DNA from 2 places in the Streptomyces sp. CRN 30 genome. Region 1 is predicted to be linked to the other one. Evidence: riboswitches for the same ligand, from Rfam matches in the RefSeq annotation. Region 1 holds a riboswitch; the other holds the start of a gene.

Region 1 (5,840 bases):
AGTCGCCCGTGAGGCCCAGCAGCACCGCCTTGGGGGTGCCGTGGCCGTGGCCGGTCGCGCCGAGGGAGCCGTACAGCTCCGCGCGGACCCGGGCGGTGGAGGCCAGCAGCTCCTCGTTCCGCAGGCGGCGGGCGAACATGCGTGCGGCGCGCATCGGGCCGACCGTGTGCGAGCTCGACGGGCCGATGCCGACCGAGAACAGGTCGAAGACCGAGATGGCCACGGGGACTCCTCATGCGGGGGTGGTGCGAGGGAAAGGGACGGGGCGCCGTGCTCCCTTGTGAGTCGTCACGGCGCCCCGGAGGGAACAGCGGTACTACTTGCCCAGGTCGGGGTAGAGCGGGTGCTTCTCCGCGAGCGCGGTCACCCGGGCCCGCAGCGCCTCGGCGTCGTAGGACGGCTTCAGCGCCTCCGCGATCACGTCCGCGACCTCGGTGAAGTCCTCGGCCGTGAAGCCGCGGGTGGCGAGGGCGGGCGTGCCGATCCGCAGGCCGGAGGTGACCATCGGCGGGCGCGGGTCGTTCGGCACGGCGTTGCGGTTGACCGTGATGCCGACCTCGTGGAGGCGGTCCTCGGCCTGCTGCCCGTCCAGCTCGCTCTCGCGCAGGTCGACCAGGACGAGGTGGACGTCCGTCCCGCCGGACAGCACGTTCACGCCGGCCTCGCGGGCGTCCGGGGCGGTCAGCCGCTCGGCGAGGGCGCGGGCGCCGTCCACCGTGCGCTGCTGGCGCTCCTTGAACTCCTCGGTGGCCGCGACCTTGAAGGAGACCGCCTTCGCGGCGATCACGTGCTCCAGGGGGCCGCCCTGGAAGCCCGGGAAGACGGAGGAGTTCAGCTTCTTCGCGAACTCCTTCCTCGCCAGGATGATGCCGCCGCGCGGGCCGCCCAGCGTCTTGTGCGTCGTGGAGGTCACCACGTCCGCGTACGGCACCGGGTTCGGGTGCAGGCCCGCCGCGACCAGACCGGCGAAGTGCGCCATGTCCACCCACAGGTACGCCTCGACCTCGTCGGCGATCCGGCGGAACTCGGCGAAGTCGAGCTGCCGCGGGTACGCCGACCAGCCCGCGATGATCACCTTGGGGCGGTGCTCCTTGGCGAGCCGCTCGACCTCGGCCAGGTCGACCAGGCCGGTCGCGGGGTCGACGTGGTAGGCGACCACGTCGAACTGCTTGCCGGAGAAGTTCAGCCGCATCCCGTGCGTCAGGTGGCCGCCGTGCGCCAGGTCCAGGCCGAGGATGGTGTCACCGGGCTGGGCCAGCGCGAAGAGCGCCGCCTGGTTGGCGGAGGCACCGGAGTGGGGCTGCACGTTGGCGTACTCGGCGCCGAACAGCTCCTTGACCCGGTCGATGGCGATCTGCTCGGCGACGTCGACGTGCTCGCAGCCGCCGTAGTAGCGGCGGCCCGGGTAGCCCTCGGCGTACTTGTTGGTCAGCACCGAGCCCTGGGCCTCCATGACGGCCACCGGAGCGAAGTTCTCCGAGGCGATCATCTCCAGGGTGGACTGCTGGCGGCGCAGCTCGGCGTCGACGGCGGCGGCGACGTCCGGGTCCAGTTCGTGCAGGGGCGTGTTCAGAAGCGACATGTGTCGGAAACGACCTCTCAGCCGGCGGAGAATGCGGCGTACTCGTCGGCGGAGAGCAGGTCCTTCGGCTCCTCCGTGACGCGTACCTTGAACAGCCAGCCGCCCTCGAAGGGGGCGGAGTTCACCAGCGACGGGTCGCCGACCACGTCGTCGTTGATCTCGGTGACCTCACCGGTGACCGGGGCGTAGAGATCGCTGACGGACTTGGTGGACTCCAGTTCGCCGCAGGTCTCGCCCGCGGTCACCGTGGAGCCCACCTCCGGGAGCTGGGCGTAGACGACGTCACCGAGCGCGTTGGCCGCGAACTCGGTGATGCCGATCGTCGAGACGCCGTCCTCGGCGTCCGACAGCCACTCGTGCTCCTTGCTGTAGCGAAGCTGCTGGGGGTTGCTCATGGCTGGAATTCTCCTGTACGCGGGGGAGTGATGCGGAATGGGGGACTGCTGAAAACGCTCGTGAGCAGGGAAAACGTGCGCGGTGTCACATACGTCACGTGCGGTGCGCGCCACTGTCGGTGCGGCCCGGTGGCCGCACCGACGGTCCGGCTACTTCTGGCGACGGTAGAACGGCAGCGCCACGACCTCGTACGGTTCGTGGGTGCCCCGGATGTCGACACCGACCCCCGGTGTGCCGGGCGCGGCGTGCGCGGCGTCCACGTACGCCATGGCGATCGGCCGGCCGAGGGTGGGGGACGGCGCCCCGGAGGTGACCTCGCCGATCACGGCGCCGTCCGCGACGACCGCGTACCCGGCGCGCGGGACCCGGCGGCCCTCGGCGACCAGGCCGACGAGCACCCGCGGCGGGTTCTGCTCGGCCCGGGCGGCGGCCTCCTCGAGGGCGGCGCGCCCCACGAAGTCACCCTCCTTGCCGAACTTCACGACCCGCCCGAGTCCCGCGTCGAACGGGGTGAGCGCGGTGGACAGCTCGTGCCCGTACAGCGGCATGCCCGCCTCCAGGCGCAGCGTGTCCCGGCAGGACAGGCCGCAGGGGGTGAGGCCCGCGGCGGCGCCCGCGTCGGTGAGCGCCTGCCACAGCTTCTCCGCGTCGGCGGGAGCGACGAACAGCTCGAAGCCGTCCTCGCCGGTGTACCCGGTGCGGGCGATCAGCGCGGGGACGCCCGCGACGGTGCCGGGCAGGCCCGCGTAGTACTTCAGGCCGTCCAGGTCGGCGTCGGTCAGGGAGGCCAGGATCCCCGGGGACTCCGGGCCCTGCACGGCGAGGAGCGCGTACGCGTCGCGGTCGTCGCGCACCTCGGCGTCGAAGCCCGCGGACCGCTCGGTGAGCGCGTCCAGCACGACCTGCGCGTTGGAGGCGTTGGCGACGACCATGAACTCGGTCTCGTCCAGCCGGTAGACGATCAGGTCGTCGAGGATGCCGCCGTCCTCGCGGCAGATCATGGTGTAGCGGGCCCGGCCGGTCCTCACGGCACCGATGGCGCCGACCAGCGCGTGGTCCAGCAGGGCGGCGGCCCCCGGGCCGGTCACCGTGATCTCACCCATGTGCGAGAGGTCGAACAGACCGGCCCGGGTGCGCACGGCGAGGTGCTCGTCGCGCTCGGAGCCGTACCGCAGGGGCATGTCCCAGCCGGCGAAGTCGGTCATCGTGGCGCCGAGCGCGCGATGCACGGCATCGAGCGCGGTACGGCGGAGGGGGCTGCTGCTCATCGGGGGTGCTCCAAGGGCATGACGGGCGAGGTCGTTCCTCCCCATCTGTCATCGAAACCTGAGAGGTTCGCCCCGACCTCCCGACGGCTGTCGGTCACGGTCGGCGGCTTGCACCTTGGGTGGAGCCACCGCGGAGCGGCTCGCTTTTCAGATGTGCCTCGCCCGCGCGGTAACTGGGCCTGAGAGATTCAAGGGAGGGACTTGCTCCTTCGGCGCCCCGGTGGCAGCGGCGGACAGCGGCTGACCGGGAACTCTCCCGCGCGGATTCAAGCGGCCGGTATGCAGTTGGCGGGCACATCATTGCACGCATCGGCGCGCCGCGGCAGAGGGGTCCCCGCCGGGCCGGAAAGTGGAATCCGCACAGCCTCTGGACAGGATCCGCCACGCGTCACAGCGTCCTGTAGCAGGGCTGTGGCAGGACAGAAACGGAAAAGGAAACACCGGGCATTACCTTCTCTTTACACTCGACGGGGATGGGTCGCCATACCCATGGGGAGGACGATCACGGTGAACAGGACCACGGCGTGCGCCACGACCTCCGGCCTGGCGCTGCCCGAGCAGCCGGCCGGCCGGGCCCGGGCCGCGCGCGGCCCGTACCCCCAGGTGGTCGTCCGCGACCTGAGGGAACGCTCGGGCCGCAGCCCCCACGACCTCTCCTTCGGCACCCACGACCTCGTCGTCGTCACGGGCCTCCCCGGCAGCGGCAAGTCGACCCTCATGCGGCGCGCGGTGCGGGGCCCGCGCATCGACTCCCAGGACACCCGTGACCGCTTCGACGCCCGGCTGGCCGGATTACTGCCGTACGCCGTCTACCGGCCGCTGGTACGGCTCGCCCACTACGCGGGCCTGCACCGGGCCCTGCGCTCCGGCAGCGGCGTCGTCGTGCACGACTGCGGCACCCAGGCCTGGGTGCGCGGCTGGCTCGCCCGGGAGGCCCGCCGCCGGGGCGGCACGCTGCACCTGCTGCTCCTCGACGTCTCGCCCGGCCAGGCCCGCGACGGCCAGCGGGAGCGCGGACGCGGGGTCTCCCGCTACGCCTTCGCCCGCCACCTCGCGGCGACGTCCCGGCTGCTGCGCACGGTGGAGCAGGGGCGCCTGCCGGAGGGCTGCGGCTCCGCGGTGGTGCTGGACCGGGAGGCGGCGGAGGTGCTGACGCGGATCGACTTCACGATCTGAGCGCCACGGCCATTAGGGTTTTGACCCTCAGCAGCGGTACGCGGTACGAGCAGGCGGTAGGCGGCAGATGGACTTCCCGGCGGACTTCCCGGCACAGGCGCACCCCCAGGGCCACGGCGGATGGCCCGGCAACGAACTGGAGGAGGTGCTCTCGGCGTCGCTCGGCCGGCCGGGCGCCGGCGGCCGGATCGTCGAGGTCCTCGCCCGCAGCTTCCTGTGGATCCCGCTGCCGGAGGGCGGCGGCCCCGACAGCGGCCCCCTCGACCTGCCCACGCTGCAGCTGGAGGGACAGGTGTACGTGCCGGTCTTCAGCTCGGAGCAGCAGTTCCGGCAGGTGGTCGGCACCCACATGTCGTTCACGGTCGCGCCCGCCGTGGAGTTCGCCCGCGGACTGCCGCCGCAGGCCGGCCTCGTGGTGAACCCGGACGGCGTGGTCGCCGTACCGCTGCCGCCGGCCGCGGTGGCCGAGCTGTGCCGGGCCGGGCGGACCGAGCTGGACGGCGACGCGGGCGGGGCGCGGGTGCGCCTGTTCGAGCCGGACTGGCAGGACGAACCGGTGGACTTCCTCGCCGCGGCCTCGGCCGAGTTCGCGGCGACCGGCGTGGTGCTCTCCGCCCGCCGCTGTCTGGCCGCGATCGAGACCGCCGATCCGGTGATGTTCATCGGTGTCGAACTGGCCCCCTGGGACACGGACCATGCCGTCCCGCTCGACGCGGTGGGCCGCGCGATGGGCCGGGCCGCGGTGCGGTACCCGGTGAACATGATCTTCCTCGACGTGGCGCAGGACCCGGTGGTCGACTGGCTGCGCGAGCGGGTGCGGCCCTTCTACCAGCAGGGGTACTGAACCTCGCCGACGGCCGCACGCCGGTGGGCGGACACCTCCCGCGGCGTGCGTCAAGTCGCTGTCGGAAGGGACGATTACCCTGGTTCCATGGCCCGGTGGGACGAGGCCGTGCGCCGGAGCCGGGGAGCCCGGGACCGTTCCCGGGCGTTGCAGAATGGCTCGGCCGGGAGGTCGGCGGGCCCGGCGGAGCGCCGGACGCGTCACCGCGACCGGGTCCGGTTCGATTTTGACGTGATGGTGTGGCGAAGGGGCGGTAGAGGGTGAGCGCGTCGGGCACGGCCGCGGCCGGGCAGGTCGAGCACATGCTGCGCCAGGTGACGCCCGGGCGTTACGACGCCTATGAGGCGCTCCTGCGCGCCCTCGCGGCCCCCGCCTCCGGCCAGGTCTGGATGCTGCTCTGGCACGGGCAGGCCGGCTCCCCGGACGCCCAGTACGGGAACATGGAGGTGGACGGATACGGCTACGCGCCCTGCGTCACCTCCGCCCAGGAGCTGTCCGCCAGCGGCTGGAACCGCTCCTACGAGGTGGTCGACGGCCTCGACGTCGCCCGCACCCTCTACCCCGACCACTACGG
Region 2 (5,840 bases), on a different contig from region 1:
CTGTTGCCAGACTTGGCGGGGAAAGGATGCGTAACCGTGATGCTGTCTGAGGGTTTCCGTTATCCGGACGCCGGGTAACACGGAGCGGACGCGGACGACTTGGGACACGAGGGACAGAAGTGGACCATCCCTCGCGCTCTACGCGCGGAGATCACCCCTCACCGCAGCGGAAGCGGGTGCTCCGCTCTCAGTAGCGGCCGCCCGCCGGAGGGTATCCGTACCCGGAGGCGGGAGCCTGCGCGGGGGCCGCGTGCGCCTCGCGGTCGTAGAACGGACGGGCGTTGGAACGGAGCCACAGGGCGACCGGGTCGAGCCCGTCGGACATCGCGACGGTCGACACCGACAGCCCGTCCGGGACCGCTCCCACCGACTGCCGCATCATCGTGCGGACCGCGTCCACGGCCGGCGGCGAGGCGTCGTACACGTCGAGGCCGATGGCTAGGTACGGGGCGCCCAGCGCCGGCTGCACCCAGGCGCGGCGCAGCGAGCGGACGGCCGGGGTGCGGTGGGCGTTCTGCGTGAGCAGGGCGTAGAACTGCGGGATCTCGATGGCCGGTTCGGAGAGCCGGAGCGGCCCGGCGGGCTGCCGGTCCAGGCCGGTGGCGATGCGGCGCAGGTCGAGCCAGGGGATGCCGACGCCGCCGCCCGGGGCGTGCGGGTTCAGCCAGAGTCCGTAGCGGTCGGGGAAGAGGGCGCGGGCGACCTCCAGGCCGTCGACGACCTCGTAGGACCGGTTCCAGCCGCTGGCGGACAGCTCCTGGGCGGAGGTGACGCAGGGCGCGTAGCCGTGGCCCTCGACCTCCATGTGTCCGTACTGGGCGTCCGGCGAGCCGGCCTGGCCGTGCCACAGCAGCATCCAGACCTGGCCCGAGGAGGGGGCCGCGAGGGCGCGCAGCAGTGCCTCGTAGGCGTCGTAGCGCCCGGGTGTGACCTGGCGCAGCGTGTGCTCCACGTGTCCGGCTGCGGCGGTACCAGCGCTCACTTCGTATCGCCCCTTCGCGCAACGCCTTGACAGTGGGTCTAGCTTACGGCCCGCCTGACGGGGTGGGATGCGGGACCTTTCGCGGGTGAAGGTCGTCCGTGGCCGGTCGCGCCCACGCGGCGGAGCCGCCCATCGATACAGCCCCGCGCCCCTTCTTCAGGGACGCTCCTCCCGGGCGGCGTTCAGAAGTTCCCTTGGTAGAAGGGGCGTACCTGGTTCCGCATCCAGTCGCAGACCGGGTCCTGGGCCGCTTCCAGGAGGACCAGGTTGACGGGCCATCCGGTGGGGACGCGGCCGAGGGCGCGGCCCAGGGCCTCCAGCGGGAGGGCCCGCGCGTCGCCCTCCCAGTGGGAGAGTTCGACGCCGACGAACATCACCGGGTCGGCCGTCTCGATGGCGGCCAGGCAGCGGCGGGCGGTGCGGACGACACCGGTCGCGGCGAACTCCTCCGAGGCCGCCGCGAGGAAGTCCACCGGGTCGTCCTGCCAGTCGGGTTCGTAGAGGCGGACCCGGCCGCCGGCCGCGGGGCCGTCCAGCGGGGTGCGGCCGGCCCGGCAGAGCGCGGCCACGGCCGGCGGCGGCAGCGGGATGCCGACGACCCCGTCCGGGTTGACGGCGATACCGACGTGCGGCGGCAGCCCGCGGGCGAACTCCACGGCCGGGGCGACGGTGAACGACATGTGGGCGCCGACGACCCGGCGGAACTGCTCCTCGGAGCTGAACACCGGTACGTACGCCTGGCCCTCGATCTCCAGGGTCGGCAGGTCCAGGGGGCCGCTGCGCGGGCCGCCGCCGGCCGGCAGGGGCACCCAGACGAAGCTGCGGCCGAGCACCTCGACGATCCGGCCGCCGGCGCCCGGCACGTTCAGGGAGGCCGACAGCACCTCCTCCAGTTCGTTGCCGGGCCATCCGCCGTGCGGATGGGGCTGCGCCTGCGCCGGGAAGTCAGCGGAGAAGCCCGCCGGGAAGTCCATCTGCCTACCGCCTGTGTGGAACCGCTGGTGTGGCTGAAAAGGCTAACCCCTGCGCCGCCGGTAAGCGCCGCCGGGAAGCGACGGACGGAAAGCAGCGGGCGAAAGGCTGCGGGCGGAAGACTGCGACCGGAAGACTGCGACCGGAAGGCTGCGGCCGGAAGACTGCTGGCGGAAGGCTGCTGGCGGAAGCAGCGGGCGGGCGTCAGCCGGTGAAGCCGATCCGGCGCAGGGTGTCGGCCGCCGCCCGGTCCAGCAGGACGGCGGAGGCGCAGCCGGGCGGCAGATCGCCCTTCGCCGCCGAGCGCAGCAGCCGGGTGGTGGCGGAGCGGTGGCGCAGGAACGCGTACCGGGAGACGCCTCGGCCGCGCTCGCGCTGGCCTTCGAGGGCCTGCTCGGCGGTGACGTCGAGGAGCAGCAGGTGCAGGGTACCGCCGCGGCGCCGGGCCTCGCGGGCCAGCCAGCGGCGGACCCAGGTCTGGGTGCCGCAGTCGTGGACGACGACGCCCTCGCCGGAGCGCAGGGCGCGGCGCAGCCCGGCGTAGTGGGCGAGGCGCACCAGGGGACGGTAGACCGCGTACGGCAGGGAGCGGGGCATACGCCGCTCCCAGCGGTCCCTGGTGTCCTGGGAGTCGACGCGCGTGCCGCGCACGGTCCGCCGCATCAGCGTGGACTTGCCGCTGCCGGGCAGTCCGGTGACCGCGACGAGGTCCGCCGGGCCGAAGAGCAGCGCGTGCGGGCTGCGGCCGGCCCGGTCCCGCAGATCGCGGACGACGGGTGCGGGCCGCGCGGCACACGCCTGTCGGGCCGGGGCCGCGGACTGCTCGGGCAGAGCGAGTCCGGAGGCCGCCGAGGTCATGGCGTACGCCCTGGTCCTGTTCACCGTGATCGTCCTCCCCTGGGGCGGTCCACGAGGTGCCCTCCCCGTCGAGTGTAAAGAGAAGGTAATGCGGCGGTCTCGCGATTTCGTTCACTTCGTGCCACAAGCCGGTCACAAGACGGACCCCGGGCGGGTGGCGGGGGCGGTGCTAGTGTGGCGGCGCCAACTGCATACCGGCCGTTTGAATCCGCGCGGGAGAGTCCCCGGCCGTCGCCGGGGCGCCGAAGGAGCAAGTTCCTCCCTTGAATCTCTCAGGCCCCGTCACCGCGCGGGCGAGGCACATCTGAAAAGCGGGCCGTCCCCGGACGGCCCCACCCAAGGTGCAAGTCCTGACCACGTCCGGTTTCCGCGCGCGGTCTCGGCGAACCTCTCAGGTACCGATGACAGATGGGGAGGGACTTCCCTCGCCCGTGCCGTCCTGTTCCTGGGAGACGACCGATGAGCAGTTCCCCCGCCAGTTCCCCCGCCGGTCCCGGCCGCCGTACCGCGCTCGACGCCGTGCACCGCGCGCTGGGCGCGACGATGACCGACTTCGCCGGCTGGGACATGCCCCTGCGCTACGGCTCCGAGCGCGACGAGCACCTCGCCGTACGCACCCGGGCCGGGCTCTTCGACCTCTCCCACATGGGCGAGATCACGGTCACCGGTCCGGAGGCCGCCGCCCTGCTGGACTTCGCGCTGGTCGGCAACATCGGCACCGTGAAGCCGGGCCGCGCCCGCTACACCATGATCTGCCGCGCGGACGGCGGCATCCTGGACGACCTGATCGTCTACCGGCTGGCCGAGGAGACGTACCTGGTCGTCGCCAACGCCTCCAACGCGCAGGTCGTGCTGGACGCGCTCACCGAGCGGGCGGACGGCTTCGACGCCGAGGTCCGCGACGACCGGGACGCCTACGCGCTCCTCGCCGTGCAGGGCCCCGAGTCCCCGGGCATCCTGGCGGGCCTCACCGACGCCGACCTGGACGGCCTGAAGTACTACGCGGGTCTGCCCGGCACCGTCGCCGGGGTCCCCGCGCTGATCGCGCGCACCGGGTACACCGGCGAGGACGGCTTCGAGCTGTTCGTCGACCCGGCCGACGCGGAGAAGCTGTGGCAGGCGCTGACCGAGGCGGGCGCGTCCGCCGGCCTGGTGCCGTGCGGCCTGTCCTGCCGGGACACGCTCCGCCTTGAGGCGGGCATGCCGCTGTACGGTCACGAGCTGACGACCGCGCTCACGCCGTTCGACGCCGGGCTCGGCCGGGTGGTGAAGTTCGAGAAGGACGGCGACTTCGTGGGCCGGGCGGCGCTGTCCGAGGCCGCCTCGCGCGCCGCGGAGAACCCGCCGCGCGTCCTGGTCGGCCTGCTCGCCGAGGGCCGCCGGGTCCCGCGCGCCGGGTACGCGGTCGTCGCCGGCGGCCAGGTGATCGGCGAGGTCACCTCCGGTGCCCCCTCCCCCACACTGGGCCGGCCGGTCGCGATGGCGTACGTCGACGCGGCGCACGCGGCCCCGGGCACCGCCGGCGTCGGCGTGGACATCCGGGGCAGCCACGAGCCGTACGAGGTTGTGGCGCTGCCGTTCTACAAGCGCCAGAAGTAGCCCTTACTCCCCCATTAGCCGCTGTCCCACCGCATACAGGAGAATCCAGCCATGACCAACCCCCAGCAGCTCCGCTACAGCAAGGAGCACGAGTGGCTGTCGGCCGCCGAGGACGGCGTCTCGACGGTCGGCATCACCGAGCACGCCGCGAACGCCCTCGGCGACGTCGTCTTCGTCCAGCTCCCCGAGGTCGGCGCCACCGTCGCCGCGGGCGAGACCTGTGGCGAACTGGAGTCCACCAAGTCCGTCTCCGACCTGTACTCCCCCGTCTCCGGTGAGGTCACCGAGATCAACGACACCGTCGTCGACGACCCCTCGCTGGTGAACTCGGAGCCCTTCGAGGGCGGCTGGCTGTTCAAGGTACGCGTCGCCGAAGAGCCCGCCGACCTGCTCGGCGCCGACGAGTACACCGCGTACGCGGCCGGCTGAGGGTCCCCCGATGACCCTCCTGAACACCCCCCTGCACCAGCTGGACCCCGAGGTCGCCGCCGCCGTCGACGCCGAGCTGCACCGCCAGCAGTCCACGCTGGAGATGATCGCCTCCGAGAACTTCGCGCCGGTCGCGGTCATGGAGGCGCAGGGTTCGGTCCTCACCAACAAGTACGCCGAGGGCTACCCGGGCCGCCGCTACTACGGCGGCTGCGAGCACGTCGACGTCGTCGAGCGGCTCGCGGTCGAGCGGGTGAAGGCGCTGTTCGGCGCCGAGCACGCCAATGTGCAGCCGCACTCCGGCGCGCAGGCCAACGCGGCGGCGATGGCCGCGCTGCTCAAGCCCGGCGACACCATCATGGGTCTGGACCTCGCCCACGGCGGCCATCTGACCCACGGCATGAAGATCAACTTCTCCGGCCGGCTCTACGACGTGGTCGCCTACCACGTCGGCGAGGACGGCCGGGTCGACATGGCCGAGGTCGAACGGCTGGCCAAGGAGCGCCGCCCGAAGCTGATCGTGGCCGGCTGGTCCGCCTACCCGCGGCAGCTGGACTTCGCCGCGTTCCGCCGGGTCGCGGACGAGGTCGGCGCGTACCTGATGGTCGACATGGCGCACTTCGCCGGTCTGGTCGCGGCGGGGCTGCACCCCAGCCCCGTCCCGCACGCGCACGTCGTGACGACCACCACGCACAAGACGCTGGGCGGCCCCCGCGGCGGTGTGATCCTCTCCACGGCCGACCTGGCCAAGAAGATCAACTCTGCTGTCTTCCCAGGTCAGCAGGGTGGACCGCTGGAGCACGTGATCGCCGCCAAGGCCGTCGCCTTCAAGGTCGCGGCGAGCGAGGAGTTCGCCGAGCGCCAGCGTCGTACCCTGGACGGTGCCCGGCTCCTGGCCGAGCGCCTGGTCCGGGAGGACACCGCGGCGGCGGGCGTCTCCGTCCTCACCGGCGGCACCGACGTCCACCTGGTCCTGGTCGACCTGCGCGACTCGGAACTG

What was found. A riboswitch is a leader RNA that binds a small molecule or an ion and turns the genes downstream of it on or off. The one in region 1 is predicted to bind glycine.
Region 2: linked by a shared signal. The riboswitch ahead of gcvT (glycine cleavage system aminomethyltransferase GcvT) and the one ahead of gcvT (glycine cleavage system aminomethyltransferase GcvT) in region 1 are both predicted to bind glycine.

Annotation. Positions count from the first base shown of each region.
Region 1 is NZ_JAVRHI010000215.1:19,543-25,382, reverse strand. Features, by position in the region: gene UW392_RS23080 (L-serine ammonia-lyase) at 1-223, opposite strand, end outside; gene glyA (serine hydroxymethyltransferase) at 317-1,582, opposite strand; gene gcvH (glycine cleavage system protein GcvH) at 1,600-1,977, opposite strand; gene gcvT (glycine cleavage system aminomethyltransferase GcvT) at 2,128-3,246, opposite strand; glycine riboswitch at 3,404-3,515, opposite strand; gene UW392_RS23060 (AAA family ATPase) at 3,736-4,422, shown strand; gene UW392_RS23055 (enhanced serine sensitivity protein SseB) at 4,490-5,266, shown strand; gene UW392_RS23050 (enhanced serine sensitivity protein SseB C-terminal domain-containing protein) at 5,527-5,840, shown strand, end outside.
Region 2 is NZ_JAVRHI010000459.1:32,896-38,735, reverse strand. Features, by position in the region: gene UW392_RS52120 (enhanced serine sensitivity protein SseB C-terminal domain-containing protein) at 188-982, opposite strand; gene UW392_RS52115 (enhanced serine sensitivity protein SseB) at 1,165-1,956, opposite strand; gene UW392_RS52110 (AAA family ATPase) at 2,159-2,836, opposite strand; glycine riboswitch at 3,016-3,110, shown strand; gene gcvT (glycine cleavage system aminomethyltransferase GcvT) at 3,272-4,411, shown strand; gene gcvH (glycine cleavage system protein GcvH) at 4,463-4,840, shown strand; gene glyA (serine hydroxymethyltransferase) at 4,851-5,840, shown strand, end outside.